3 regions of the Neorhizobium sp. PAMB6630 genome follow, and region 1 is predicted to be linked to each of the others. Evidence: predicted binding sites of a transcription regulator. Region 1 holds the regulator's gene; each other region holds the start of a gene.
What was found. Region 1 encodes PhoB, which activates phosphate uptake and scavenging genes when phosphate is short. Its sites were predicted from a motif close to TGTCATNNANCTGTCAT; they were not measured.
Positions count from the first base shown of each region.

Region 2: a site for PhoB is predicted at 3,800-3,816, ahead of AC4CWF_RS10345 (esterase-like activity of phytase family protein). Genes of this name have one in related genera too.
Region 3: a site for PhoB is predicted at 4,345-4,361, ahead of AC4CWF_RS04930 (pyruvate kinase). Genes of this name have one in related genera too.

Region 1 is NZ_CM177836.1:3,428,615-3,438,322, forward strand. It holds gene AC4CWF_RS16320 (O-succinylhomoserine sulfhydrylase) at 1-236, shown strand, start outside; gene apaG (Co2+/Mg2+ efflux protein ApaG) at 374-766, shown strand; gene AC4CWF_RS16330 (tannase/feruloyl esterase family alpha/beta hydrolase) at 874-2,457, shown strand; gene AC4CWF_RS16335 (Hsp33 family molecular chaperone) at 2,525-3,517, opposite strand; gene argF (ornithine carbamoyltransferase) at 3,700-4,617, opposite strand; gene AC4CWF_RS16345 (aspartate aminotransferase family protein) at 4,671-5,867, opposite strand; gene AC4CWF_RS16350 (GcrA family cell cycle regulator) at 6,295-6,846, shown strand; gene phoB (phosphate regulon transcriptional regulator PhoB) at 7,004-7,687, opposite strand; gene phoU (phosphate signaling complex protein PhoU) at 7,714-8,424, opposite strand; gene pstB (phosphate ABC transporter ATP-binding protein PstB) at 8,478-9,293, opposite strand; gene pstA (phosphate ABC transporter permease PstA) at 9,307-9,708, opposite strand, start outside.
Region 2 is NZ_CM177836.1:2,187,312-2,197,019, reverse strand. It holds gene glmU (bifunctional UDP-N-acetylglucosamine diphosphorylase/glucosamine-1-phosphate N-acetyltransferase GlmU) at 1-991, shown strand, start outside; gene glmS (glutamine--fructose-6-phosphate transaminase (isomerizing)) at 1,098-2,924, shown strand; gene AC4CWF_RS10350 (DUF502 domain-containing protein) at 3,081-3,779, shown strand; gene AC4CWF_RS10345 (esterase-like activity of phytase family protein) at 3,947-5,434, shown strand; gene AC4CWF_RS10340 (FdhF/YdeP family oxidoreductase) at 5,499-7,790, opposite strand; gene recG (ATP-dependent DNA helicase RecG) at 7,954-9,708, opposite strand, start outside.
Region 3 is NZ_CM177836.1:1,044,806-1,054,513, forward strand. It holds gene ung (uracil-DNA glycosylase) at 1-183, shown strand, start outside; gene AC4CWF_RS04915 (VOC family protein) at 314-1,246, shown strand; gene AC4CWF_RS04920 (alpha/beta hydrolase) at 1,258-1,866, shown strand; gene AC4CWF_RS04925 (RidA family protein) at 2,287-2,679, shown strand; gene AC4CWF_RS04930 (pyruvate kinase) at 2,698-4,302, opposite strand; gene AC4CWF_RS04935 (transglycosylase SLT domain-containing protein) at 4,473-5,042, opposite strand; gene AC4CWF_RS04940 (NAD(P)H-dependent oxidoreductase) at 5,111-5,692, opposite strand; gene AC4CWF_RS04945 (FAD-binding oxidoreductase) at 6,077-7,492, opposite strand; gene AC4CWF_RS04950 (cytosine deaminase) at 7,494-8,801, opposite strand; gene AC4CWF_RS04955 (ABC transporter permease) at 8,801-9,625, opposite strand; gene AC4CWF_RS04960 (ABC transporter ATP-binding protein) at 9,625-9,708, opposite strand, start outside.

The DNA of each region.
Region 1 (9,708 bases):
AGGATGCAGCCTTTGCCCTGCAGGATGCGCTGGAGATCATCAAGATTTCCAACAATCTCGGCGATGCAAAAAGCCTGATCACCCATCCGGCGACCACGACGCACAAGAACCTGACGGACGAGGCCCGCGCCGAACTGGGCATTTCCGGCGGAACCTTGCGCCTCTCCTGCGGCATTGAAGACACCGATGACCTGGTGGACGATCTGACGCGGGCTCTTGCCACCGTATCGGCGTAAAAATCACCGGGACGTTTCGGTCAGGCGCAGTGGAACAGGGTTAATCGCCAGTTCGTGACTGTAAGGATGGGTGCATTTCTTGACCTTGCGCCCATCCTGTACGATATCCCTCATTGTATAGAGTAAAGGTATCGCGCATGTACCGGGCCCGGACGAAGGATATCGAAGTCGAGGTGGAACCTTATTATCTGGAGGAGCAATCCGATCCGGATGACAGCCGCTATGTCTGGGGTTATCGCATCGTCATCTCCAACCATTCCACCCTCACCGTGCGCCTCATCCATCGCTACTGGAACATCACCGACCAGAACGGGCTGGTGGACGAGGTCGAGGGCCCTGGCGTGGTCGGCGAACAGCCGCGCCTGAAGCCGGGCGACACTTACGAATATTCCTCCGGCTGCCCGCTCGACACGCCCTCCGGCGTGATGTTCGGCCACTACCAGATGGAAACCGACGAGGGCGAGATTTTCAACGTCGACATACCCGCGTTTTCGCTGGATAGCCCGGGGCTGATGCGGGTGTTGAACTGAGGCCATGCGGCCTCGTTTGGTTATAGGTGGCGACCAAACCGCTATTTGTCGTTTTGATGAGACAGGCACAGATTTCTTCGGTCCAGTGGTCTTTGGGAGGAGAACTGATGCGACAGATGATACCGCTGCTTTGCAGCGCCGCGATGATTTTAGCCACCGGCGGTGGCGCAAATGCCCAGAACGCCAGCAGCTTCAGAGACCAACCACCCGGCACCCCTTGGGCACCTGCTGCGGTTTCCCCTCAAATGGGATGCGAAGCGCTGAGCCGGGCAAGTTTCGGCGAGATTACCCAGCTGATTGCGCGGCACGTCGCAGAAAGCGGTGACGTGCCCGGGCATTGCCATGTGACCGGCTTCATCCGGCCCCATATCGCCTTTGAGGTGACGCTTCCGGACAATTGGAACAAGCGGCTCTACATGTTCGGCAATGGCGGATATGCCGGCGAAGATCTGGCCGCCCCCTCGCGCGTGGCCACCCGCAACGCGGCTTTGGCGCGTGGCTTCATGACAGTCCAGCAGAATACCGGCCATGATGCCCGCACCTACCAACTCGGCGATTTTGCCGATGGCAATATGGATCTGCTGATCGATTACGCCTCACGGGCCGTCCATGTGACTGTGGCCGCAGCCAAGGAGATGGCAAGCCGCTTTTATGACAAGACGGCCGCCTATTCCTATTGGGATGGTTGCTCGACCGGAGGACGCCAGGGATTGATCGCAGCGCAGCGTTATCCGGCCGATTTCGACGGCATTATCGCGGGCGCACCGGTTCTGAACTTCACCGACACGCAGGTGTGGGGCGTCTGGAACGCCCGCGCCCTTCAAAAAGCACCCATTTCCCCGGCACAGCTGCCGGTTCTAGCCAAAGCGGTGATGAACCAGTGCGACGGGCTGGATGGCGCATCCGACGGGCTGATCACCGATCCCCGTCAATGCAAGTTCGACCCGCGCAAAGACCTGCCGATCTGCGCGGCAGGAGAAGGTGGCGACCAGTGCTTCACCGAAGCGCAGGCACAGGCATTGCAAACCATTGCCGATGGCGTTCAGATCGGCGGCAAGACGGTGTTTCCAGGCGTTCCCTGGGGTGTCGAGGGACTGGACCCAAAAGGGGAAAGCGGCTGGAACCTGTGGATCGTGTCGCAAGACGGCCCCAGCCGGCAATTGGCCTATGGCGAAACCTTCCTCAGGAACATGGCAATGCTGCCAGCGTCCGGCAAGGACATCGACTGGAAGACCTTCGACTTCGACGCGAAGTATCCGCAGATCAAGGCCATTCGACAGATCCTTGATGCCACCGATCCGGACCTTTCGGCCTTTGCGACGCGTGGTGGACGCATGATCACCTATTTCGGATGGGCAGACCCTGCCCTCAACCCGATGATGGGGGTGAATTATTATGAGGCCGTGCGCAAGACGATGGGCGAGGAGAAGACCGAAGACTTCTATCGGCTTTTCATGGTCCCTGGCATGAACCATTGCCGGATGGGCTACGGAACGGATACCTTCGACGCGCTGACACCGCTGATGAACTGGGTGGAGCGCGGCACGCCGCCGAAACAGATCCTGGCAAGCCAGATGGACGGGTCGAAAATCGTCCGGGAGCGGCCTCTATGCCCTTATCCGCAAGCCGCGAAATACAATGGCAGCGGCGACCTCAACCAGGCGGAAAGCTTTGAATGCGCAAGCCCCTGAACAAGGCCGCCTTGATCACTCCCGTTCACGGCATCATCGTGAACGGGAACGGCACATCACCGTCCGATCAGGCCGGCGTGAGTTCTGATGGATCGTAGCGATAGGTGGTCGAGCAGAACTCGCAGGTGACGGAAACCTCGCCCTCTTCGACGCTTGCGGTGATTTCCTCGGCGGTAAAGCCGGAGAGCACGCCCTTGATCTTGTCGCGCGAACAGCTGCAGCGATCGAGAACCGCCTGCGGTTCGAAGATGCGCACGCCGCGTTCGTGGAAGAGACGGAACAGCAGCCGCTCGATACCGACCAGCGGATCGGTCAACTCGTCGGTGTCCACGGTCTGCACCAGCATGCTGGCTTCGGCCCAGGCATCGTCGGAGGCAAGGTGGTCGATGTCGCGCTCGTCGCCATCGCCGCCGTGCAGGTCCTGCTGGCGCATGCGCTCGGGCGCCTGCGGCAGAAACTGCGCCAGAACGCCGCCGGCCCGCCAGTTGTGGCGGGGTTTGCCCGCCTCATCACGGTCGATCAGTTCGGCCACGCCGAGGCGCACCTTGGTCGGGATCTGTTCCGACTGGCGGAAATAGACCCCGGCGATCTCCTCGAGCGACGAACCGTCCAGCGGCACGATGCCCTGATAGGGATGCATGCCCTGGCCCTGGTCGATGGTGAACGCGAGAAATCCCTCTCCCAGCAGTTCTGGCGGCGAAATGCGCCCAGCCTTCACCGCAGCCTCCAGCGCTTCCTCGTCAAAACGGGCATAGGCGCGCAGGCTTTCAGGGCTCGAAAAATCGGCAACCAGCAGATCGACGGGACCATCCCCCTTCGTCTGCACGGTAAAACGGCCGTCGAATTTCAACGATGTGCCGATCAGCGCCGTGAGGACGATGGCTTCCGCCAGCAGCCGGGCAACCGGTGCCGGATAATCGTGACGGCCGAGAATGGTGTTCAGAAGCGGCCCGAGCTGTACGGCGCGGCCGCGCACATCCAGTCCCTCGACCTGGAACGGGATAACGCGGTCATCGCCCGCCAGATTAAGTTCGCTCACGTCCACTACAGCTTCTGCCATGACTTACTCCTTCGCGCCGGAGCACCCATTTCGCACATAAGGCGGCCGAGCGGAACCGCTGACCGGGCAAAGAGGCCGACGATGTATCTTGAAACGCCCGAACCGGCAGGGGTGCGGGCGCGATTGGAAAGCCGACAGATGGGGTGGCCCGACCGTCAAATCAAGCCGCTCGCCCAAAAGCGTCAGACGGCGCCAAAACACCAGGCCAGGATCGACTTCTGCGCATGCAGGCGGTTTTCCGCCTCGTCGAACACGACGGACTGCGGACCGTCGATCACCTCGTCAGTCACCTCTTCGCCGCGATGGGCCGGCAGGCAGTGCATGAACAGTGCATCGGCATTGGCGCGCTGCATCAGCTGGCTGTTGACCTGGTATGGCTGGAAGACATTGTGGCCGCGCGCCTTGTGTTCCTGGTTCATCGAGATCCAGGTATCGGTCACCACCATGTCGGCGCCATCGACGGCGCGCTCTGCATCATGAAACAGCTTGACGTCGCCGCCATTGTTGCGCGCCCAGTTGAGATATTTGTCGGAGGGTTCAGAACCCAGCGGCACAGCCATGTTCATCTGATAGCCGAAACGGGCAGCGCCTTCCACGAAGGAATGCAGCACGTTGTTGCCATCGCCTGTCCAGGCGAAGGTCTTGCCCGCCACCGGCCCGCGATGTTCCTCGAAGGTCAGAAGGTCGGCCATGATCTGACAGGGATGCGTTTCGTCGGTGAGACCGTTGATGACGGGCACCGTCGCATGCTCTGCAAGCTCCAGCAGGCGCGTGTGGTCAGTGGTGCGGATCATGATGGCATCGACATAACGCGACAAAACCTTGGCGGTATCGCCAATGGTTTCGGCACGCCCGAGCTGCATTTCCGTGCCCGACAAAAACAGCGTTTCGCCGCCCAGCTGGCGCATGCCGACATCAAACGAGACACGCGTGCGGGTGGAGGGTTTTTCAAAAATCATCGCCAGCATCTTGCCGGCCAGCGGCTTGTCCGCCGTGCCGGCCTTGGTGGCCTGCTTGCGGGTGCGGGCGTCATCGAGAATGGTGCGCAGCTCCCCGGACGAAACGGCCGAGAGATCGAGAAAATGCTTAGGTGATGCCATGGTCCAATCCATCGGGGCGCCGTCCGGCGGCCCTTGCGTTACGAAAGAGCCCGTCAGGCCGTTTTCTTCAACTGTTCGCGGCTGAGCTTTTCGGCCGCACGCTCGATGCGCGCAATGCCCTCACGGGCCTCTTCCGCCGTGACCACCAGCGGCGGCAGCAGACGAATGACGTTATCGCCGGCGGGAACGCCCAACAGATGTTCCTCGCGCATGGCCAGCGCCAGTTCGCCAGCGGGCACGCGCGCCTTGACGCCCAGCATCAGGCCTTCGCCGCGGATTTCCTCGATCACGTCGGGGAAACGGTCCTTGAGCGAGGCAAGGCCCTGGCGGAAAACCAGCGCCACATCGCGCACATTGTCGAGGAAACCATCGGCCAGCACCACGTCGAGCACGGCATTGCCGACAGCCATGGCGAGCGGATTGCCGCCATAGGTCGTGCCGTGAACGCCGGGCTTCATGCCTGAGGCGGCCTCGGCAGTGGCAAGGCAGGCGCCGAAGGGAAAACCGCCGCCGATGCCCTTGGCCACGGCCATGATATCGGGGGTAATGCCGGTTGCCTCATAGGCAAAAAATTTGCCGGTACGACCAACGCCGGACTGCACCTCGTCAAACATCAAAAGGATGCCGTTGTCGTCGCAGATCTGGCGCAGTTCACGCAGGAATTCCTTCGACACCACACGGATGCCGCCCTCGCCCTGGATTGGCTCGATCAGCAGCGCTGCGGTGTTTTCGGTGATGGCCGCCTTCAGCGCGTCCATGTCGTCAAACGGCACCTGGTCGAAACCGGGCGCCTTGGGCCCAAAACCTTCCATGTATTTTTCCTGGCCGCCGGCAGCAATCGTCGCGATCGTGCGGCCATGGAAGGCGCCTTCGAAGGTGATGATGTGGAATTTTTCCGGGTGGCCCTTGGAATAATGGTAACGACGCGCCGTCTTGATGGCGCATTCCAGCGCTTCCGCACCGGAATTGGTGAAGAACACCTTGTCGGCAAAGGTCGCCTCGGTCAGGCGGCGGGCAAGCCGTTCCTGCTCGGGAATTTCATAGAGGTTGGACAGGTGCCAGACCTTGTCGGCCTGGTCCTTCAGCGCCGCGACCAGATGCGGATTGGAATGGCCGCAGGAGGTCACGGCAACGCCTGCGCCGAAATCGAGATATCGCTCGCCCGTTTCCGTCACGAGCCAGACGCCCTCGCCGCGCACGAAACGCAGCGGAGCCCGTGCAAAGGTGTCGAAAAGTGCGGCTTCAGCCATGGCGACATCACTCCTTGGGCAACGATAATCCCTTGTGGCGGCACGGCCGCCGGAATTCAAACCAGAAACTAAAAATGCCGCCTTAAGCGGCGGCTGGCGCACTATCGGCATTTCAGGATCAACTGTCAACAAATCGCTTGAATTTCAGGGGATTTCCGCTGCGTGAGGCTGGCTTGCGCGAAGCTTTTGCGCTGTGACAAAAAAGACTCGCCTTAAAAGCAAGTTGGGGAAAACCCTGAAATCGATTCGCCGCGATTCCGCCGACTCTTGTCAGCGAGTCCCGGGGTCGATAGGTTAAAGATCAATTACTAGACTGCATGCGGCGGAACTAGTCACCAAGCACATATATATGGTATGTCCGGCAGGAAATCTTCCCGCCGGCAGGTGAGCGATTCTGTCCGCACAGCCCCTACGGCGGAGAGATGGCATGAACTGGACGGACGAGCGCGTCGAGAGACTAAAGCGGCTTTGGGCCGAAGGCCTGAGCGCAAGCCAGATCGCAACACAGCTGGGCGGCGTCAGCCGCAACGCCGTGATCGGCAAGGTACACCGTCTCAACCTGCCAGGCCGCGTCAAGGCCGGCGGCACGCAGGCAACGGCGCGCACCGCGCCCAAGCGCACCACCTCTGCTCCGCGCGCCCCGAACTTTGCGGCCCGCACCACAACCAATCCTGCCCGTACCACACCCCATGCGGTTGGTGTTGCCGTGGTAGCGCCGGAAGTCGAGGCCGTACAGCCGACGGAATTCCGCGCCCCGAGCAATGTCGTGGTACCGATGTCGCGTAAGCTTTCGCTGACGGACCTGACGGAACGCACCTGCAAGTGGCCGATGGGCGATCCCCTGAAGGACGACTTCCACTTCTGCGGTTCGGATTCTGCCGATACCTCGCCCTACTGCAAATATCACGCTCGCCTCGCCTACCAGCCGGTCAACGAGCGTCGTAAGGCTGCCAACATCTCGGCTGCTGCCCGCGCCTGATATCTTTTCGAGCGTTTGCCGCTCAGCACTCTGAAAACGGGCCTCGCGCCCGTTTTTTTGTGCCTGGAGACACCCTGAAAAAGCCGACAAAAGAACGCCCGGAGCCAAGAGCCGCCGGGCGTCAAAACCGTGTTTCATCAGACGTGACGAACGCGCTTCAGGCTTCCATCGAATATCCGGCGCCGCGCACGGTGCGGATCACATCCTGCATGTTGGAGAAGTTGAGTGCCTTGCGCAGGCGCCCGACATGCACGTCGACGGTGCGTTCATCCACGTAGATATCATGGCCCCAGACGCCATCGAGCAGCTGCGAGCGTGAATAGACGCGGCCCGGCGAGGCCATCAGAAATTCCAGGAGGCGGAATTCCGTCGGCCCAAGCCGCACTTCGCGGCTTTTACGGTGAACGCGGTGCGTCTCGCGGTCCAGCTCTATATCACCGCAGCGCAGCACGCTGGAGAGAACCTCGGGCCGAGCACGTCGCAGCATGGCCTTCACCCGCGCCATCAGTTCCGGCGTCGAGAACGGCTTGACGACGTAATCGTCGGCACCGGTGGCAAGGCCCCGCACCCGTTCGCTTTCCTCACCGCGTGCCGTCAGCATGATGATCGGCAGCCGTTCGGTTTCCGGACGCATGCGTAAGCGCCGGCAAAGCTCGATGCCCGATACGCCCGGCAGCATCCAGTCGAGGATCAACAGATCCGGCAACCGTTCCTGGAGGCGGATCTCCGCCTCGTCTCCGCGCAGGATCGTCTCGACCTCGTAGCCTTCGGCCTCGAGATTATAGCGCAGGAGGACGCTGAGAGCTTCCTCGTCCTCCACAACCGCAATTTTGGGCAGCATGGTTCAGGCACTCCGTCAGTATGGCCTTACTCGGCCACAGCACCAAGCGTGTTGGACGTATCGTCCTTGGGGCGCTCGCCTTCAGGCTGGGCACCTGTTGCGATGTAATAGATGGTTTCGGCGATGTTGGTGGCGTGGTCGCCGATGCGCTCGATGTTCTTGGCGCAGAACAGAAGATGCGTGCACGACGTGATGTTGCGCGGATCTTCCATCATGTAGGTCAACAGCTCGCGAAACAGCGAGGTGTACATCGCGTCGATTTCCTCGTCGCGCTGGCGAATGGCTTCGGCCTTCTGCACGGAACGGCTGGAAAACACGTCCAGCACTTCCTTCAGCTGAACCAGCGCAAGCTCCGACAGGTGTTCCAGGCCGCGAGCAAGCTTGCGCGGCACGCCGGTGCCCTGCACTGCGATGACGCGCTTGGCAGTGTTCTTGCCAAGGTCGCCGACGCGCTCCAGATCGGCAGCGATACGCAGCGTTCCGATGATTTCGCGCAGGTCAGCCGCCATCGGCTGGCGCTTGGCGATGGTGATGATCGCCTTTTCCTGGATCTCGCGTTCAGCGTGATCCAGGATCACATCGTCGGAGATGACCTTCTGGGCAAGCGCGCCATCGGAATTGACCAGCGCCCGCACGGCATCGCCGCACATCTGCTCGGCAAGGCCGCCCATTTCGGAAATCCGGCGGTTCAGATATTTCAGGTCTTCGTCATAGGCCGAAAGGATGTGCGAAGGCATATTTGGCGTCCTCGGATAGGGGTGTCAGCGCAAGGGCATGGGTGTAACGGCAATCAGCCGAAGCGGCCCATGATGTAATCCTGCGTACGCTGATCATCCGGGTTGGTGAACATCTTGTCCGTGTCGTTCTCCTCGACCAGCTGGCCGAGATGGAACATGGCGGTGCGCTGCGACACGCGGGCCGCCTGCTGCATCGAGTGGGTGACGATGACGATGGTGTAATTGCTGCGAAGTTCGTGGATCAGCTCTTCCACCTTGGCCGTCGCAATCGGATCGAGCGCCGAGCAGGGCTCGTCCATCAGGATGACCTCAGGCGAAACGGCAATGGCGCGGGCAATGCAGAGGCGCTGCTGCTGGCCACCGGAAAGGCCGGTGCCAGATTCCTGCAGGCGGTCCTTTGCTTCGTTCCAGAGGCCCGCACGCTGCAGGCTTGCCTCGACGATCTGGTCCATGTCCGCCTTGTTGCGGGCAAGGCCGTGAATGCGCGGACCGTAGGCGATGTTTTCGTAGATCGACTTCGGGAACGGGTTCGGCTTCTGGAACACCATGCCGACGCGGGCGCGCAGTTCCACCACGTCGATCGACGGATCGTAGATATCGTCGGCATCGAGCGTGATACGCCCGGTGACACGGCAGCTTTCGATCGTATCGTTCATGCGGTTGAGGCAACGCAGGAAGGTGGACTTGCCGCAGCCCGAAGGGCCGATCAGCGCCGTCACCGTGTTCTCGCGGACATTGAGGTTTACGTCGAAGAGGGCCCGCTTCTCGCCGTAATAGACAGAAACGTCCTTGCCCACCATCTTGTAGGAAACGTCATTCATTTTCTGATCCAGAGCCTTTTCAACTGCTGCTTCCGACATCATGTTCATGGTCCGGGTCCTTCTACCAACGCCGTTCGAAGCGACGACGCAAGAGGATTGCGCCAACATTCATTGCGATCAGGAACAGGAGCAGGATGATGATTGCTCCCGAGGTGCGCTCCACGAAGGCGCGTTCCGCCTCGTTAGCCCACATGTAGATCTGCACCGGCAAGGCCGTCGACGGATCGAGCGGCGTGGTCGGGTAGTTGGCGACAAAGGCGACCATACCGATCAGGAGAAGCGGCGCGGTTTCACCGAGCGCGTGGGCCAGACCGATGATGGTGCCCGTCAGGATGCCCGGCATCGCAAGCGGCAGAACGTGATGGAAGATCGTCTGCATCTTGGAGGCGCCAAGCCCGAGCGCTGCTGCCCGAATGGACGGGGGCACAGCCTTCAGCGCCGCACGCGTGGCGATGATGATCGT
Region 2 (9,708 bases), 1.2 Mb from region 1:
CCAAGGCGCTGACGTGGTGGTGATCGGCTTTCACACGCAAAACCCGTTCGGTTATGGCCGGCTTCTGGTCGAGGATGGCGAATTGGTGGCGATCCGCGAGGAAAAGGACGCAACCGACGAGGAACGCAAGGTCAGCTGGTGCAATAGCGGGCTGATGGCCATCAATGGCGCCCGTGCGCTCGAATGGCTGGAAAAGATCGGCAATAGCAATGCCAAGGGCGAATATTACCTGACGGATCTCGTGGAAATCGCCCGTGCCCACGGTGGCCGGGTGGTTGCCATCGATGCGCCCGAGGCCGAACTTGCCGGCTGCAACACGCGCGCCGAACTGGCGCTTCTGGAGACAAGCTGGCAGCAGCGCCGCCGTCATGAGATGATGCTCTCAGGCGTTTCGATGATTGCGCCGGAAACGGTGTTTCTTGCCCATGACACCGTGCTTCAGCCGGATGTGCTGATCGAGCCGAATGTGGTCTTCGGCCCGGGCGTGACGGTGGAAACGGGTGCGGTGATCCATGCCTTTTCGCATCTGGAAGGGGCCTATGTGGCATCCGGCGCAACGGTTGGCCCGTTTGCGCGCCTGCGCCCGGGCGCCAATCTCGGCGAAGGTTCCAAGGTCGGTAATTTCTGCGAGGTGAAGAAAGCCGAGATCGGGGCGGGCGCCAAAGTGAACCATCTCACCTATATCGGCGATGCCTCCATTGGCGCGGGCACGAATATCGGGGCCGGCACCATCACCTGCAATTACGATGGTTTTAACAAGAGCGAGACGCGGATCGGCGAAAACGCCTTCATCGGCTCGAATTCCGCGCTGGTCGCTCCGGTTACCATCGGAAACGGTGCCTATATCGCCTCCGGCAGCGTGATTACGCAGGATGTGCCCGAGGATGCGCTGGCCTTTGGTCGTGCCCGCCAGGAGGTGAAGCCGGAACGGGCGAAAGCCGTGCGCGAACGGGCGCAGGCCTTGAAAGCTTCGCGGAAGAACAGCCGGTAAACTCAGATAGATTACCGTAACAAATCGAATTTGACCGGCGCGCCAATTGCACATTGTGTGCGGTGCGGTAGGAATTCGCGCATTCGAGAAAACGAAAGAGGTTCATATGTGCGGTATCGTTGGCATCGTCGGCAAGGCACCGGTGGCGGAACGGCTGGTCGATGCGTTGCGGCGGCTGGAATATCGCGGTTATGATTCGGCCGGTGTTGCCACGATCCATGACGGCGTGATGGAGCGCCGCCGCGCCGAGGGAAAACTGTTCAACCTCGAAAAGAAGCTGTCCCTGGAACCATTGCCCGGTGAGATCGGTATCGCCCATACCCGCTGGGCAACCCATGGCGTGCCGAACGAAACCAATGCGCATCCGCATTTCGTCGAGGGCGTGGCGGTCGTCCATAACGGCATTATCGAGAATTTTTCCGAGCTGCGCGATGAACTGCTTTCCGAAGGTGCTATCTTCGAAAGCCAGACGGATACGGAAGTGGTGGCGCATCTGCTGGCCAAATTTATCCGTGCGGGCAAGGATCATCAGGCGGCGATGCTTTCCATGCTGAACCGCGTCAGCGGCGCCTATGCTCTGGTGGTGATGTTTGCCGATGATCCCGGCACGATTTTCAGCGCCCGCTTCGGGCCGCCGCTCGCCATCGGGCATGGTGAGGGCGAGATGTTTCTGGGCTCCGACGCGATTGCGCTCGCACCCTTTACCAACCGCATCACCTATCTCGTGGATGGCGATTGCGCCGTGATGACCGCGCGCGGCGTGTCGATCATGGATTATGCCGGAAAGCCGGTCTCGCGGCCGATGCAGATTTCGCAGGCCGCAGCCCTGATGGTCGACAAGGGCAATCACCGCCATTTCATGGAAAAGGAAATCTACGAGCAGCCGGAAATCATTTCGCATGCGCTCAGCCACTACGTGGATTTTGCAAGCGGCACGGTGAAGGCGCAAGGCCCGGCCATCGATTTCGCGAAGGTTAGAAGCCTTGCCATTTCCGCCTGCGGCACCGCCTATCTGGCTGGTCTCATCGGCAAATACTGGTTCGAGCGTTATGCGCGCCTGCCGGTGGAAATCGATGTCGCCTCGGAATTTCGCTACCGCGAAATGCCGCTGTCTTCCGATCAGGCGGCGCTGTTCATCTCGCAATCGGGCGAAACCGCCGATACGCTGGCTTCGCTGCGCTATTGCAAGGAGGCGGGGCTGCCGATCGGCGCCATCGTCAACGTGCGCGAATCGACCATTGCGCGGGAAGCCGACGCGGTGTTTCCGATTCTGGCCGGTCCCGAAATCGGCGTTGCCTCGACAAAAGCCTTCACCTGCCAGCTGGCGGTGCTGGCCTCGCTTGCCATCCAGGCCGGCCGGGCGCGTGGCACGTTGTCCGAGGTGGGCGAAAAGGCCATGGTGCGCCATCTGATCGAGATGCCCCGCGTGATGAGCCATGTGCTGAACCTCATCCAGCCGCAGATGGAAACGCTGTCGCGCGACCTGTCGCGCTTCAAGGATGTGCTTTATCTCGGACGCGGCACCAGCTACCCGCTGGCGCTGGAAGGCGCGCTCAAACTCAAGGAAATCTCCTATATCCATGCGGAAGGTTATGCGGCGGGCGAACTGAAGCATGGGCCGATTGCGCTGATTGATGAAAACATGCCTGTCATCGTCATTGCCCCGCATGACCGGTTCTTTGAAAAAACCGTCTCCAACATGCAGGAAGTGGCCGCCCGTGGCGGCAAGATCATCTTCATCACCGACGAAAAGGGAGCGGCCGCCTCTAAACTTCCGACCATGGCGACCATCGTTCTGCCTGTCGTGGACGAGGTGATTTCTCCGATGATCTTTGCGCTGCCGGTCCAGCTTCTGGCCTATCACACGGCGGTTTTCATGGGCACGGACGTTGATCAGCCGCGCAATCTTGCCAAGTCGGTGACGGTGGAGTGAGTTCTTCGGCCGGCATTGTCACCGATGCCGGTTTCTCCCGTCGTTGACGCGGACGCGATTATTTGAAGCCTGTGCCCTTGCGGGGGCAGGTGCCCTCCGGCATTGTCCGGCTTCACCTGCCGTTTTACGGCACTGCAGCATGATTGACGGATTACGATGACGGATATCCCGGAAAGAATTACGCTGGCCGGCCGGCTGCGGAACAATTTCCTCACCGGCCTCATTATCTGCGCGCCGCTTGCCATCACCATCTGGCTGACATTTGCCTTTATCGACTGGGCCGACAGCTGGGTGACGCCCTATATCCCCGAGCGTTACAATCCGCAGTATTATTTCGATATCGCGATCCCCGGCACCGGGCTGTTGATCGCCATGGTGTTCATCACCGTGATCGGTTTTCTCGGAAAGAACCTCATCGGCCGCTCGGTCGTCAAATTCGGCGAATCGATCCTGCATCACACGCCGCTGGTGCGCACGCTCTACAAGAGCCTGAAGCAGATTTTCGAGACGGTGCTGAAGGACCAGTCCACCTCGTTCAAGAAGGTCGGGCTCATTGAGTTTCCCGGCCCCGGCACCTGGGCGCTGGTGTTCATCTCGGCGGAAGCGCAAGGCGAGGTGGCGGCCCGCCTCAACGAGACCGGCGAGGAGATGATCGCCGTCTTCCTGCCGCCGACGCCGGTGCCGACCGCCGGATTTTTGCTGTTCGTGCCGAAAAGCCGCATCGTCATGCTCGACATGACGCCGGAGGATGCCGCAAAGCTGTTGATTTCCGGCGCGCTTATCACGCCGCCCTGGACGCCGAAGGCACCGGTGGAACCGCAGCCACCAAGCGAAATCGCACCGCAACCCGCCTGAGCATCACAAGCGGTGCCAGGCTTCATCCAGCCGTCATATTGGCCGCCTAGAGACAAGGGCTGGGGGCGTTCGACTGCTGGAGGATGAAGGGGCAAAAGGCTCCTTTACCGGGTCCAAGGGCGTGGCGAACGGATCCTCTCCCGAAATTTTTCCAGAGGGCCGCATCCATGCGCACTTCCAACACCCGTGTTTCGCATTGCCTGAAGATGGCGCTTGCCGCCTCGCTCTTTCTGTCGCCCGTTGCGGCTCTTGCCGAGGGCAGCGTCAGCGCCGCCGGCGTGACCGTCACCAACAAGGGCCTTGTGGCCATCGGCCGCATGCCGGCAAACCTCAAGGACAAGTTCGGCGAAACCTTTGGCTCCGGTTCCGGCATGGCCTTCGACACAAAGAGCTGGAAAAAGGATGGCGATGCCTATACGGGCGCGCTGTGGCTGCTGCCGGACCGTGGTTATAACGTCGAAGGCACGACCGACTACAACACCCGCATCAACCGGATTGAACTGCGCCTGACGCCGGCAGCGGCAGGTGCTGCCGTTGCCGCCGACAAACAGCAAACGGGACTTGAAGCAAAGCTTGTCGATACGGTTCTGCTTCTCGACAACCAGGGCAAGAGCATGACCGGGCTTGATCCGGAATCAGGCGTTCGCGCCGCCTCTGGCACGCTGCCGGCACTTCCGGAAGCGCGCACCGGCAAGGTTTCGCTCGATCCGGAAGCCGTCGTGCTTCTGAATGACGGCTCGATGCTGATCAGCGACGAATACGGCCCTTACATCTATCGCTTCGGTGCAGACGGCAAACTGCTCTCTGCCACGCAGCCGCCGAAGGCGCTGTTACCGATGCGCAAGGATGCGCTGAACTTCTCCTCCAACAATGTCGATGCCGGCGGCAAGAAGCCGGACCCGAAGGATCCCGATACCGGCCGCCAGAACAACCAGGGCCTTGAGGGCATGTCGATGACGCCGGATGGCAAGTTCGCGATTGCCGTGCTGCAATCGGCGACCCGCCAGGATGGCGGCGATTCGTCCTCGACCCGCATGAATACCCGCGCGCTCGTTTATGATGCCAGCGACGTGTCCAAGCTGAAGCTGGTGCATGAATATGTCGTGCCGCTGCCGACCTTCGACAACAAGGGCAAGGTGGCCGTTGCCGCCCAGAGCGAGATCCTGGCGCTCTCCGACAAGGCTTTCCTGATGATTGCCCGCGACAGCAACAACGGCCAGGGACTGAAGGGCGACACCTCCGTCTATCGCAAGATCGATCTCGTCGACCTGTCATCCGCCACCGACATCGCCAACGGCGATTTCGATGCCATGAAGCCGGTCGCCCCCAAGGGCGTTGTGGATACCTCCGTCACGCCGGCCAAGCTCTCCGATTTCATCGACTTGAACGATGCAGCAGAGCTTGCCCGTTTCGGCCTGCACAATGGCGCGCCGAACGACCGCAACAACCTCTCTGAAAAGTGGGAGGCCATGTCGATTGCAAGCGCTCTCGATCCGGCAGCGCCGGATGACTATTTCCTCTTCGTCGCCAATGACAACGATTTCCTGACGCAGGATGGTTTCCAGGTGGGCGCGGCCTACAAGGCCGAAGGTGGTGCCGACGTCGACACCATGTTCCAGGTGTTTCGCGTGACTCTGCCGGGCATGAAGAAGTAAGCTCTTTCAGCTCTCGGCAAAACTTTAAAGGCCCCGGCGATTGTCTCGCCGGGGCCTTTTTTCATCAGGCTGAGCGCAAGACCCGTACGGGCACGCCCTTGTAGGCCGGCGTGCCGGAGCGCCTGTCGTGATCGGCCATGGCGATCACCGCGTTCATTTCGGGATAATAACCGGCAATGGAGCCCCTGGGGATATCGTAGGCGACAGCGGTGTAACCGGTCACGCCGCGCGGGCGGTCGTCACCTGAAAACAGCGAGCGGATGTCGATGCGGTCGCCATCGGCAAGCCCGCGGGCGGCCAGATCCTCGGCGTTCATGAACACCACGTCGCGGCGGCCGAACACGCCGCGATAACGGTCATCCATGCCGTAGATGGTGGTGTTGTACTGGTCGTGGGCACGAAGTGTCGTCAGCACCAGGGCATCCGCGGAAAGACCTGCGCCGTCTTCCTCAAGCCCGCGCGCCACGAGAAACGTTGCCTTGCCCGATGGCGTGTTCCAGACACGGTCGGACGCACCGACGGTCAGGCGAAAGCCGCCCTTGACGCGGACGCGGGCGTTGTAATCGGCAAAATCGGGAAACACGACTTCGATCTTGTCCCGGATGCGGTCGTAGTTTGCGAGCATCCCGTCCCAGTCGATGCCGTAACGGTCACCCAGCGTCGCCTTCGCCATGCCGACAACAATGGCCGGCTCCGATAGAAGCAGTTCGCCCGGCGGGTTGAGAAAGCCGCGCGAGGCATGCACCATCGACATGGAATCCTCGACCGTCACCGATTGCGGACCCGATGCCTGCACATCGAGATCGGTGCGCCCGAAGCAGGGCAGGACGATTGTCGTCTTGCCCGTCAAAAGGTGCGAGCGGTTGAGTTTTGTGGCGATGTGGACGGAGAGATCCAGCTTGCGCATCGCTTCGAACGTGTACTCCGTATCGGGCATGGCGACGGCGAGATTGCCGCCGAGGCAGATCAGGGCTTTTGAGGTGCCGTCATTGATCGCGTCCACCGCTTCCACGGCATTGTGGCCCTTGTCGCCAGTCGGGCGAAAACCAAAGGCCCGTTCGATGCCATCGAGGAGGGCCGGCGTCGGAATTTCGGTAATGCCGACGGTGCGGTCACCCTGCACGTTTGAATGGCCGCGCAAGGGGCAGATGCCGGCGCCTTCACGGCCGATATTGCCGCGCAGCAGCAGGAAATTGGCGAGCTGCTGAACGTTTTCCGTGCCATGCGCATGCTGGGTGATGCCCATGCCGTAGCAGGCAATCACCTTCTTCGCCTTGATGTAGACATCCGCTGCGCCACGCAGAGCCTCTTGCGTGAGGCCCGACTTCAAAACAATGGCTTGCCAGGAGGTTGCATCGATATCCTGCCGCAACGCTTCAAGCCCGATGGTGTGTTCGGCGAGGAAATCCCGATCGAGAACGCCCGGTCCACCGGCGTCACTGTCGGCATCGTCGCGCTCGAACACGGCCTTCATCAGGCCCTTGAGGGCGGCGAGGTCACCGCCGGCCTTCACCTGATGGTAGGCGGAGGCAATCGGTGTGGAAGAGAACGTCGCCATCTCCACCGGGTCTTGCGGCGAGGCAAACTTTTCGAGCGCCCGTTCCTTCAGCGGATTGAACACAATGATCGGCACGCCGCGCCGTGCGGCCTCGTGCAGTGTCGCCATCATGCGCGGATGGTTGGTGCCGGGGTTGTGGCCGAAGCTGAAGATGGCGTCGCAATGATCGAAATCCTCCAGCAGCACCGTGCCCTTGCCGACGCCGATCGATTTCGGCAGGCCGACGCTGGTCGCCTCGTGGCACATGTTCGAACAGTCGGGAAAATTGTTGGTGCCATAGGCGCGCACAAAAAGCTGGAACAGGAAGGCGGCCTCGTTGGAGGCGCGTCCGGACGTGTAGAATTCTGCCTGATCAGGGTTCTCCAGCGCGTTCAGGCCCTCGCCGATCAGTTTGAAGGCGTCAGCCCAGTCGATCGGCTGGTAACGGTCCAGCTTGGCGTCGTAGATCATCGGGTGCGTGAGGCGTCCCTGATCCTCGAGCTGATGGTCGGTCCAGGTCCACAATTCGCTGACCGTATGCTCTGCGAAAAATTCCGGGCCGATGCGTTTGGCGGTGGATTCCCAGGTGATCGCCTTGGCGCCGTTTTCGCAGAACTCGAAGGATGAGGTGTGTTTTGGGTCGGGCCAGGCGCAGCCGGGGCAATCGAACCCTTCCGCCTGGTTGGCCTTCAGCAGGGTTGCGCTGCCCTGGGCGACGATCTGCTGTTGGGAAAGGGCCTTGGCGACAGCGCGCAAAGCGCCCCATCCGCCGGCTGGGGCATCATAGTTCTTGATGCCTGAAGGTCTTTTACTGGACATGAGAGACTCCAAATGCTTCCGGCGACCGCAGGCCCGAAAAGTGGTCAAAACTTGGCTTTCATCAATCTACACGACAAAAAGTGCATGTCGTCTTGTCGATTTCCCGCAAATGGTGATGTTGTTGACATGGGAGTGGCTGTGACGGTCCCTGACCTGGCGACTATCAGCCGGCGCGCAAAAAACGGATCGCCTCGTCGCGCCGGTGCATGTAGAGCAGCACGCGCAGTGCCTGGCCCCGCTCGCCGGTGAGATCCGGATCCTTTTCCAACAGGTAGGCCGCATCCTTGCGGGCGATTTCCAGAAGATCCGCATGGGCTTCCAGGCTTGCGATGCGAAAACCCGGCGTACCCGATTGACGGGTGCCCAGCAATTCGCCTTCGCCGCGCAGTTTCAGGTCTTCCTCGGCAATCAGAAAACCGTCCTCGCTGTCGCGCAAGATCGAAAGGCGTGCCTTGCCGGTTTCGCTGAGCGGCCCCTTGTAGAGGAGGATGCACGACGAGGCTTCGTCACCGCGGCCGACACGCCCGCGCAGCTGGTGCAGCTGGGCGAGGCCAAACCGTTCGGCATGCTCGATGACCATGATGGTGGCATCCGGCACATCAACGCCGACTTCGACAACGGTCGTGGCCACAAGCAGGCGCAGATCGCCCGCCTTGAAGGCTGCCATCACCGCGTCCTTTTCGGCACCGTTCATGCGGCCATGGACAAGGCCGACCTTCGATCCCATCTGCGCCCCAAGCGCCTTGACCAGCACCGCGTGGCGCTCTTCCGCCGACATCAGCTCCGAGGCATCCGATTCCTCGACCAGAGGGCAGATCCAGTAGGCTTTCTTGCCATCGGCAATCGCGGCGCGCAGGCGTCCGATGATGTCGTCCAGCCGCTCTGTCGGCACCGTCACCGTCTGGATCGGCTTGCGGCCGGCCGGCTTTTCCGTGAGCTTGGAGACATCCATGTCGCCGAAGGCGGCGAGCACCAGCGTGCGCGGAATGGGGGTCGCCGTCATCACCAGCATATGCGGGGAAATGCCTTTCGCCGTGAGGCGCAGGCGTTGATGCACGCCGAACCGGTGTTGTTCATCCACCACCGCCAGCATCAGATCCTTGTAGACGATGGCATCCTGAAACAGTGCATGCGTGCCGACGATAATCTGCGCCTCGCCGGAGGCAATGCGCTCCATCACCGCGTCGCGCTCGCGGCCCTTGACGCGGCCGGTGAGCACCTCGACCTTCAGGCCGACCGCTTCGCCAAAACGGCTGATCGTTGCAAAATGCTGCCGCGCCAGAATTTCCGTCGGCGCCATCAGCACTGCCTGACCGCCGGCCTCCACCGCATCGGCCATGGCCATCAGCGCCACCAGCGTCTTGCCGGCCCCGACGTCACCCTGCACCAGCCGCAACATGCGCTCGTCTCTGGCGATATCGGTGCGGATTTCGGCGATAGCCTGAAGCTGGCTGCCGGTCAGCGAAAAGGGAAGGGCAGCCTTGATCGCGGCGGAGAGGCGTCCCTCGACGCGGATCGGCCGGCCGGCAACTTTTCGCAGCTTCTGGCGCACCAGCGCCAGCGACACCTGGCCCGCCAGAAACTCGTCATAGGCCAGCCTGCGGCGCGATGGCGCCTGGGGATCGAGATCATGGGCGTCGCGGGGATCGTGCAACTGGCGAAAGGCATCCGAAACGGAGGGCAGGCCCTGTTTCTGCTGCAGCGCCAGATCCATCCATTCGGGAAATTCCGGTAGGCGCGCAAGCGATCCCTCCACCGCCCGGCGCAAGACCTTGGGCATCAGCCCGGCCGTCATTGGATAGACCGGCTCCACAAGCGGCATGTCGCCGACCTCGGACACTTTCATCATCAGGTCCGGATGCACCATGGAGGGCCGGCCGTTGAACCAGTCCACCTTGCCGCTCACCATCACCTGCTC
Region 3 (9,708 bases), 1.5 Mb from region 1:
AAGGCGGGGTTTGTCGATCAGCGCCGGCATCTGGTGCTGAAGGCGCCGCATCCCTCGCCGCTGTCTGCCCATAACGGTTTTTTCGGCTCCGGGCACTTTTCCAAGGCGAACGCCTACCTGATCTCCAACGGGCGTGATCCCATTGATTGGCAATTGCCCGCTACGCCGGTTCAGGATGTATGAGGACGTCCAGTTCTATTTTGTGAACGATCCGTTCTGATCGTTCACTCTATGCAATTTAGCCGAAGAGGGCCATCTTCACCCCAGACAAGCGGGCCGGTTGACGGATCGCTGGAAACAAGGGGTTTTTCACATGATCGACCAGATCAAGGGCCTGCATCACGTTACATCAATGGCCGCAAGCGCCCGCGGCAACAACAAGTTCTTCACCGATACGCTCGGCCTTCGCCGCGTCAAGCAGACGGTCAATTTCGATGCGCCTGACGTCTACCATCTCTATTATGGCGATGAGCAGGGCACACCCGGTTCCGTCATGACCTATTTCCCGTTCCCGCACATCGCCAAGGGCCGTCCCGGCACCGGCGAAGTCGGCACGACGGTCTTTGCCGTGCCGGATGGTTCGCTCGGTTACTGGGCCAACCGTCTTGCCGCCAAGGGCAGCCTGGAGATGACGGCCGATGAAGCCTTTGGCGAAAAGCGCCTCAACTTTTTTGGCCCCGATGGCGATGGTTTTGCGCTTGCCGAAGTCAAGGACGATGCCCGCGCCGGCTGGACCGGAAACGGTGTCGATGCCGATCATGCCATCCGCGGCTTTCACTCGGCCTCCATGCGTCTTCGCGATGAAGGGGCAACCGTCGAGCTGTTGAAGTTCATGGGCTATCAGGAAGTCGACCGCAAGGATGGCGTTACACGCTTGGCCATTCCCGGCGGCAATGGCGCCGATACGATCGATATCGAGACCATGCCGAACATTGCGCGTGCCCAGCAGGGGGCAGGCTCCGTGCATCACATTGCCTTTGCCGTCGAAAACCGCGCAAAGCAGTTGGAAGTGCGCAAGGCGCTGATGGACACCGGGTATCAGGTCACGCCTGTCATCGACCGCGATTACTTCTGGGCGATCTATTTCCGCACGCCGGGCGGCGTTCTTTTCGAAATCGCCACCAACGAACCGGGCTTCGATCGCGATGAAGACACCGCGCATCTCGGTCAGGCGCTGCAGCTTCCGGCCCAGCACCGCCACCTGCGTTCCTATCTCGAAGAGCATCTGGAAAAGCTGGAAGGCTGAGGAGAGGCATCATGAGCACGGAAAGTTATCTGCACCGCGTGCGCTCGGGAAAACCGGGCGCACCCATCTTCTTCGTGTTTCACGGCACGGGCGGCGACGAAAACCAGTTTTTTGATTTCGGCAGCCGGCTTTTGCCGGAGGCAACGGTGATCTCGCCGCGCGGCGACGTTGCCGAACACGGCGCCGCCCGCTTCTTCCGCCGCAAGGCGGAAGGCATCTATGATCTCGACGATCTGGCGCGGGCGACCCAGCGGATGGCGGAGTTTGTGGCCGCCAACCGCGACAAATACCAGGCGGGGCCGGTTCTCGGTCTCGGCTTTTCCAACGGCGCCAATATTCTGGCCAATGTCGTGATCGAACAGCCGGACCTTTTTGCCGCCTCTGTGCTCATGCATCCGCTGATCCCGTTCGCGCCAGAACCGCGTCCGGGATCCGGCAAGGTGCTGATCACCGCCGGCGAACGCGATCCGATCTGCCCGGTCCCGCTCACACAGGCGCTGGCGGATTATTTCGTTGCGCAAGGCGAAGACGTGACGCTGGACTGGCACCCCGGCGGCCACGAAATCCGCCCCAACGAAATCGAAGCGCTCAAGGCTTTCCTTCAGCCCTACGGCGCCTGATCGGGAGGGCAAATGGTCTGGTCGCGTTGGGTGGCCGCATGCTCCCTTCTCCCCGTCCGATCCAGGACAATCGCATATGACGCAAGTCCCCTCCCAAACCCTCCCCACAAGGGGGAGGGCTTAACCCCGCCGCGCCCCTTTTTGCAGAATGGGACGATTGCCACGTCGTATCTCCCCCCTTGCGGGGGAGATGCCCGGCAGGGCAGAGAGGGTCTTATTTCAGATACGGTAGCCCTACCGTCAAAACGAGGAGAAGGTCGCGGCAACGGGATGAGGGGCACCTTGCGGCAAAGCGACCGGCCAATTCCAATTTCCCGCCCGACATCATTCCCGCTTGCCCGTATTCCCGCTTGCATGGGCAAAAACCCTGGCCGATAGTCTCTCCACCCGCCATGCATGCAGCCATTCCGGAGAGTTTTCTTGGACAAACAGGTCTTTAATCCCCCCTCGGTCAGAAAGCCGTTCGGGCACTATAATCATGGGCTTCTCGTGCCGCCGGGCGCTTCGCTGCTGGTGACGTCGGGACAGCTCGGCATTGCGCAAGACGACAGCATTCCCCCCGATGTGACAGGCCAGGCAGAGCTGTGTTTTCAGGCGATAGAGGCAATTCTGGTCGAGGCGGGTATGAGTTTTGCCGATGTCATCCGCATTTCCGGTTTCGTGACGAAGCGCGAGGATTTTGCGCCCTATATGGCCGTGCGCGATCGCTATACGGCGGAGCCGAAGCCGGTCTCCACGCTGATTATCGTTGGCGGCTTTACCCGGCCGGAATTTCTGGTCGAGGTGGAAGTCACCGCCGCCAAAGTGTTTTGACGGCGGCTTGGGGTTGGCTCAGTCGGGCCAGCTCTTTAATGCCCGCAGCATTGGCGTCTTCTTCATCATGTGGCCGTCCATACGCGAAAGCAGATGGTCAAGCAGCGAGACGGCCTCGGCCACGGCCGGGCCCTTGTTCAGCATCACGCATTCGGCGCGCGCGGCCATGGCTGCATCGGTCATTTCGCCGCGCGAGGGTAGGCCGGTCTTTACCAGATCTTCCAGCACCTGGGTCGCCCAGATGGTGGGAACGGCGGCGGCCTCGCAGATCCACAGGATCTCCTCCTGCATTTCCGCCACCCGTTCAAAGCCGATTTCGGCCGCCAGATCGCCGCGCGCGATCATCACGCCGAACGGGCGCCGGTGGCGGAGTGCTGTTGCGATGAGGGCGGGCAGGTTGCGCACGGCATCCGGATGCTCGATCTTGGCAACGAGGCCAAGCTTGCCTTTTCGCATGGCGGCCCTCTCTGCCCCGCCGGGCGTTGTGCCATCGTGGCGGGCAAGGGCTGCCTCCAGAAGATCGATATCTTCCGGCCGGCTGACGAAGGAATAACCGATCATGTCGGCGCATTCGACAACGCTCATGAGGTCTGCTTCGTCCTTGGCGGTGAGTGGCGACAGGCCAAGCGCCGTATCGGGCAGGTTGAGGCCCTTTTCCGGCTTGATCTTGGCGCCGCCGGTCTTGCAGCGGGTGACGCGCACCAGGGCGGCCGTTTCCGACAGGGCCTCCACCACGCCTTCCAGCTTGCCATCGTCGTAGCGGATGCGGTCGCCCAGCGAGAGGCGGGTCACGATCTGCGGCAGCGACACGGACGCGCAGACCCTTGCGCCGCCGGCAAGGCCGGGTTCTCCCTCGGCCGCAAGCCGAAACAGGTCGCCCACCTGCAGCTTGGCGCCCTTTGCCGGCGCCACGGTTTCCGTGCGGATTTTGGGGCCGGCAATGTCCATCAGCACCTTTACCGGGCGTGCCAGCCTTTCGCCGGCTGCGCGCACGTGGCCTGCCATGGCAAGCCAGGCATCGCGATCGTCGTGGGCGCAGTTGATACGGGCAATCGTCATGCCGCGCTTGACGAGATCGGCCACCATGTCGGGCGCATCGGCGGCCTCGCTCGGCAGCGTGACCATGATGCGGCAACGGCGATGGGAGGGCGCGGCCCCCAGCAGATCGCCTGCCGCTGCGGCAAGGGCTTGCTCCCCGTGAAAGAACGTTTCTTCCGTCGGGCGTGAAAAGGGCGGTGCAGAAGCCGTTGCGGCCGCAAGGCTTGCCAGAACGGCATCGAGCGTGGGCAGAACGCGGCTCTCAAGCCGTCCGAGCGAGGAAAAGCCAAGGCGCATCAGTTGGCGTTGCAGGGGCCGGATGTCGCGCCGGCGCAGCGTGAGGTAGTGGGAAAGATTGGCAAGACGCGCGGCATCTGCGGCAAGCAGGGGCGTTGCGCCGAAAAGCTCTTCGGCCAGCGGCTGAGATGCATCGGCAATCGCTGAACGCAGCGCCGCAACCTCGTCAAACACGGCTTTCAACTCGCCGGCATCGGCCGTATCTCCGCCGAGCGCCGCGATGGCCTTGGTGGCCGCCGCTTCCGCAGCGTCATCCGCGATTTCGTTATAGGTCTGTACCTGAAGCATGTTGGTCTCCGCATTGTCTGGCGCCAAGGCTGCGCTGCGGAGTTGACGATGGCATGACAGAAAAGGGGCGCGCCTTGCGTTTGCGCAAATGGAGCCGGCAGGAGTTGAGGCTGCGACGTCTTGGCGCAAGGACGACGCTGCGGCAGCGTCGTCCGGGAGGTCTTTCGTCCTCAGTAGCCGCAGGCGCGCAACTGGTTTTCGTAACGGCTTGCCATGCTGGCCGAACGCTGTGCTGCCTGACGGGTGCCGGAGGAAAACGCGCCACGCTCATAACCGCTATGGCCAGAATAATAGGCGAGATAAAGACGGTAGCCGTCTTCGAGCGGAATGCCGTTACGGTCATGGCTCTTGCGGTGATACCAGCCGACGAAATCGATGGCATCGCCGAAGTCGGAGCGGCTGGCGCCCCAGCGCCCGGTTTCGCGGCGATAGCTTTCCCAGGTGCCATCAAGCGCTTGCGCATAACCATAGGCAGACGACGCGCGTGTCCAGGGAATAAAGCCCAGCAGCTTCGTGCGGGGCGGCCGTGCGCGGGCGCGGAAACCGGATTCCGTATAGATCGTCGCCATCAGAACCGGCACCGGCACACCGTATCGTTGTGAAGCATTTTTGGCTTCGCGGGCCCAGTTGTTAAACAGTCCATCACGTTGTGCGAATATGGCGCAGGCATTGTCGATCCTGCTGGGGGCGGTACCGCACCCAACGAGCATCAGAAGGGCGATTAGTAGGACAATGCGCATCGCTTAACCTCTTGTTCCAAGAGATTTATAGCGATGAAAATTTAATTATGTCTTTAAACGATACAACTTTAGAAGCGTGCCATTTCGGTCTTTACACGCTGAAGGAATGCGGCGCGCGTGGCCTCGGTGCAGTTGTTCATGTCGTAATGGGCGAGAAATTTCACCGGTGCGCCGATGGCGATCTGTGCCCGGATGACACGTTTGATGACCTTTTTCGGCGGGTTTCCAACGAGAAAAGCCCGCATCGGTGTGCCGCCATAGGTCATCACCGCAGCCAGCTTGCGGATGTGGCGAAGCGTCGGCGTCAGCTTGCCGTTTTCGAGCGCGAAGGACACGCCCGGCAGCCAGACCCGGTCGAAATAACCCTTCAGCATCGCAGGAAAGCCGAAATTCCACACCGGCGTGCAGATCACCAGACCCTCGGCTTGTTTCAGCCGTTCCACATAGGGTTCAAGCCCCGCCATGTTCTCGGGATAATCGTGGTAGATGCGCCGACTGTGGGCCGAGAGTACCGGATCGAACCCTTCCGCATAAAGATCGCAGGCGTCAACGACATGACCTGCCTGCGCCAGACTTTCACAGGTCTGGCGAAACAGCGCCTTGCCATAACTTTCCTCAACGGGATGGGAATGCAGAACGAGTACGCGCATGAGAAAAGCTCCAAATCTTCGCCCGATGCAATCGCACTCGGGCTTCAGGTCAAAACTTCCGCGCCGTTTGTCCCAGCACCTTTATCCACCGCCGCCAGGCCGGGGATCAAAGCTGCCATGCCGGAAATCCTGCATGGGCCGGAAAGACCGGCCGGGAGTACCTTCGGAGTGAGTAAAGTGGCGGTGATTGTTAAATAAGGTCCTTCGTGTGATGCGATGTTGAGAGCGGGGCAGCCCCCTCATCCGCCTGCCGGCACCTTCTCCCCGAGGGGGAGAAGGGAGGAAGCCGCACCGTTTGTGGCTCTCCTCTCCCCTTGGGGAGAGGGTGGCCGAGCGAAGCGGAGGGCGGGTGAGGGGGAGCCCTGGACGAAAACCTGCGCGATCTTACTCCCCCGCTTCGGAAAAGGCCTGCAGGCCCGGAAACAGGTAGTTCTGGCCCGCCTTGAAATCGAAATCCGGATTGTCCCAGGCGATCATCTTGCCGGGGTTGAGAAGCCCCTGCGGATCGGTTTCCTTCTTGAAGGCAAGCTGGACTTCGTCCGTCTGCTTCATGCCGCCTTCTTCCAGCGTATAGCGGTGCGGGTTAAACACCGGGCAGCCATTCTCCTCGTGGATGCGGATGATCTCTTCCAGCCGCTCTTTTGTAGTGTAGCGCACCAGCGGCAGGCCGGAACATTGCATGCGCCCGTCGAACTTGATGAATTCCAGATGGCCGGGCACCTCGTCGCCAAAGATCTCCGTCATCTTGGCAACCTTTGCCACATGGTCCGGCCCCGGATATTGCACCTGCAGATAGGTGAAGCTCGGATCGACTTTTAGCGCCCGCAGCGTCGTGTGGTTCCAGCCGAGTTCGTAGGCATGTGGAATGCCCTTCATGCTCTCCACGGTATCGGAGCGGAACAGCACTTCGCCCTTCATCTTGTCCGTCAGCGCCAGGAACGGCTCCATGGACTGCGGCGCCACCATCAGGACCACGATGGACTGGTCGCGGTGGCGGATGAACGGCTTGTGGCGGGGGAAGAAATCGAACGGGATCGGCGCTGCAATCGGCGCGACTTCCTTGAGCAAAATGCCGTTCTTGTGGGCGAGCGCATCGGCAAGACGGACGGCATCCATGTAATCGTCGTAACCGACGAGCACATCCACCCAGTCATAGGCGGGGGCCAGCGGCATTTCCACCTGCGTGATAATGCCATTGGTGCCATAGGCATGGGTCACCTTCTGCAGGTCCCAGGCCTTGAGGTCGAGCACGCGCGGTTCCGCCTCCATGGTGACGACGCGCAGCGACAGGATATTGCCGAGATCGCGAAGCCCGCCCCAATGAATGGAGCCGACGCCGCCGGAGCCGCCGGCCACGAACCCGCCGATGGTGGCCGATTGCGCCGTGGAGGGGTGAAAACGCAGCTCCTGTCCGGAATGGGCTTTCGTCTGGCGGTCCAGTTCGGCAATCACGATGCCGGGTTCGCAGATGACGCGGCCGGGATGGATTTCCTTCACCTTGTTCATGTTGATGAGGTTCAACACGATGCCACCGGCAAGCGGCATGGCCTGCCCGTAATTGCCGGTTCCCGCTCCGCGCGGCGTGACCGGCACGCCATGCGCATAAGCCACTTTCAGGGTGCGGATGACCTCTTCTTCCGAGGTTGGCGACACCACGAGATCGGCCGTCACATGGTCAAGCTCGGCCTTCAGGATGGGGGAATACCAGTAGAAATCCCGGCTTTTCTGGCGCACCAGCGCCGGATTATCTTCGACCGCAATGCCGTCGAGGTCTTTCTTGATCTGCGCGTAATCGGCCATGTTATCGGTCCAGAATGGGGTCAAGGTCACGGTAATCCGGCAGGCGGCGGTCGATGCCCATGCCATTCCGCATCACGATGCGGTCCGCCTGCGGACGGGAAAGAAATTCGCTCCAGCGGCGCGCCGAAAACAACACGAGATCGGCGGCAAGGCCCGCCTTGATGCGGCCGATATCGGAGCGGCCGAGACTGTCGGCGGGGGTCGTCGTCACCACGCGCGCGGCCTCATCGAGCGGATGGTCGAGATGCAGGATGCGCACCGATTCGCGAAACACTTCCACGGCATCGAGGTCGCCATAGGCATAAAAGGGATCGCGGGTGTTGTCGGAGGAGACGGAGGTTTTGACGCCGGCCGCCGTCAGTTCATGAAACAGTGTGACGCCGCGCCAGCGTGGTGTGCGCCCCGCATGGCGATCCTGCAGATACATGTTGCACATGGGAAGCGACACGACCGAAAGGCCGGCTTCGGCCACCAGATCCACCGTCCGCTTGGCCAGTTCCTCGTCCTGGCGCGCCAGCGAGCAGCAATGACCGACGGTGACAGCGCCCTCAAAACCGAGCCGCAGTTTTGTCTCGGCAATGGTTTTCAGCGTCAAGACCTGCCGGTCTTCCGTCTCATCCACATGCAGGTCGATGTCGAGGCCATGGTCGGCGGCTGCCCGAAACAGGGTTTCGAGGATCTTTTCGAAGTCGGGCAGGATGCGGGTGGCACCGCCGAGAAGGCCGCCATGGCGTTTGGTGACCGCTACGATATCGGCAAACACCGGTTCATTCAGCACCTGCTCCAGCGGCAGAAGCGCCACGGCCTGCAGGGCGATACGGTCCTGCCATTCCGCGCGCAGTTCGGAGAAGACCTCGAAGGAAATGCCGTGTTGCGGCGGAATGCTGTCGAGATGGGTGCGGATGAGTTTCGTGCCGTGGGCATAGGCTGTCTTCAGCGAAAATTCCATGCGGGCGCGCACGTCTTCCGCCGACCAGTTTTCCGTGCGGTCGGCACTGACGTTTTCGAGCGCGCCTAAGAAGGTGCCGTCCGGATTGCGGCGGCGCTCCCAGATGTGGCCCTTGTCGAGATGGGTGTGCATGTCGACAAAACAGGGAAACACCATGCCATCGCGCAGATCGGCGCGGGGAAGGGCAGCCGGTGCCGTGCCGGGCGAAACGATGCTTTCGATTTTGCCGCCGGCAATGATCAGGTCGGCTGCAACGAGGCCTTCCGTTGCTGGGGCGTCATAACCTTCGACGGTGATCGCGGGCAGGGTGGCATTGGCCAGAACGAAATGGTCGGCCTTTGGAAGATCGAGAAAGGACATCAGTTTTCTCTCCTTATGCTGCTCTCGTGCCAGCGGTGAAGCCCGAGCCAGGCGATGAAGGAGGTGATGGCAAAGATCACCACGCCAAGCGCCGAGAGGAGAATGAGGGCCGCAAACAGGCGCGGAATGTTGAGGCGGTACTGGGCTTCGAGAAGCCGGAAGGCGAGGCCGGAGCCGGCACCGGCCGAGCCCGCGGCAAATTCGGCCACCACGGCTGCAATCAGCGACAGACCGCCGCCGATGCGAAGTCCGGTCATGAAATAGGGAAGCGACGCCGGAAGTTTCAGGTAAATCAGCGTCTGCCAGCGCGAGGCGCCGTAGAGATCAAACAGGTTCAAGAGGTTATGATCGACGCTCTTCAGCCCCTGCACCATGTTGGAGAGGATCGGAAAGAAGGCAACGAGGAAGGCGCAGATGAGAAGCGCCACCTGCGTCGTCGGGGCATAGATGAGGATCAGCGGTGCAATGGCAACGATGGGGGTGACCTGCAGGATGACGGCGATCGGATAAAACGCCGTCTCGATCCATTTCGACTGGACGAGAAACACCGCGATGCCAACGCCGCCAACTAGTGCCAGCGCCAAAGCCGACAGCGTGATCTTTGTGGTGACCCAAAGCGCCGGCGACAGCGTGCCCCAGTCCTTGACGAGGGCGACAGACACCGCACCGGGGCCAGGCAGGATATATTGTGGCACGCCGGTCGCCGTGACGAGGATCTGCCAGAGGAGGATAAGGCAGACGACGACGAGAATTGGAATGGCGATGCGTAGCAGGGTTTCGCGGTTGCGGGCGAGGAAGGATGGAGGCATGGCGGTCTGGCTCATCAATGCATCTCCATGCCGTCGGCGAGCGGAAAGCCGATCGCTTCCATCAGCGAATGCGACACCTTCTCGCAGGTGGCGCGGTA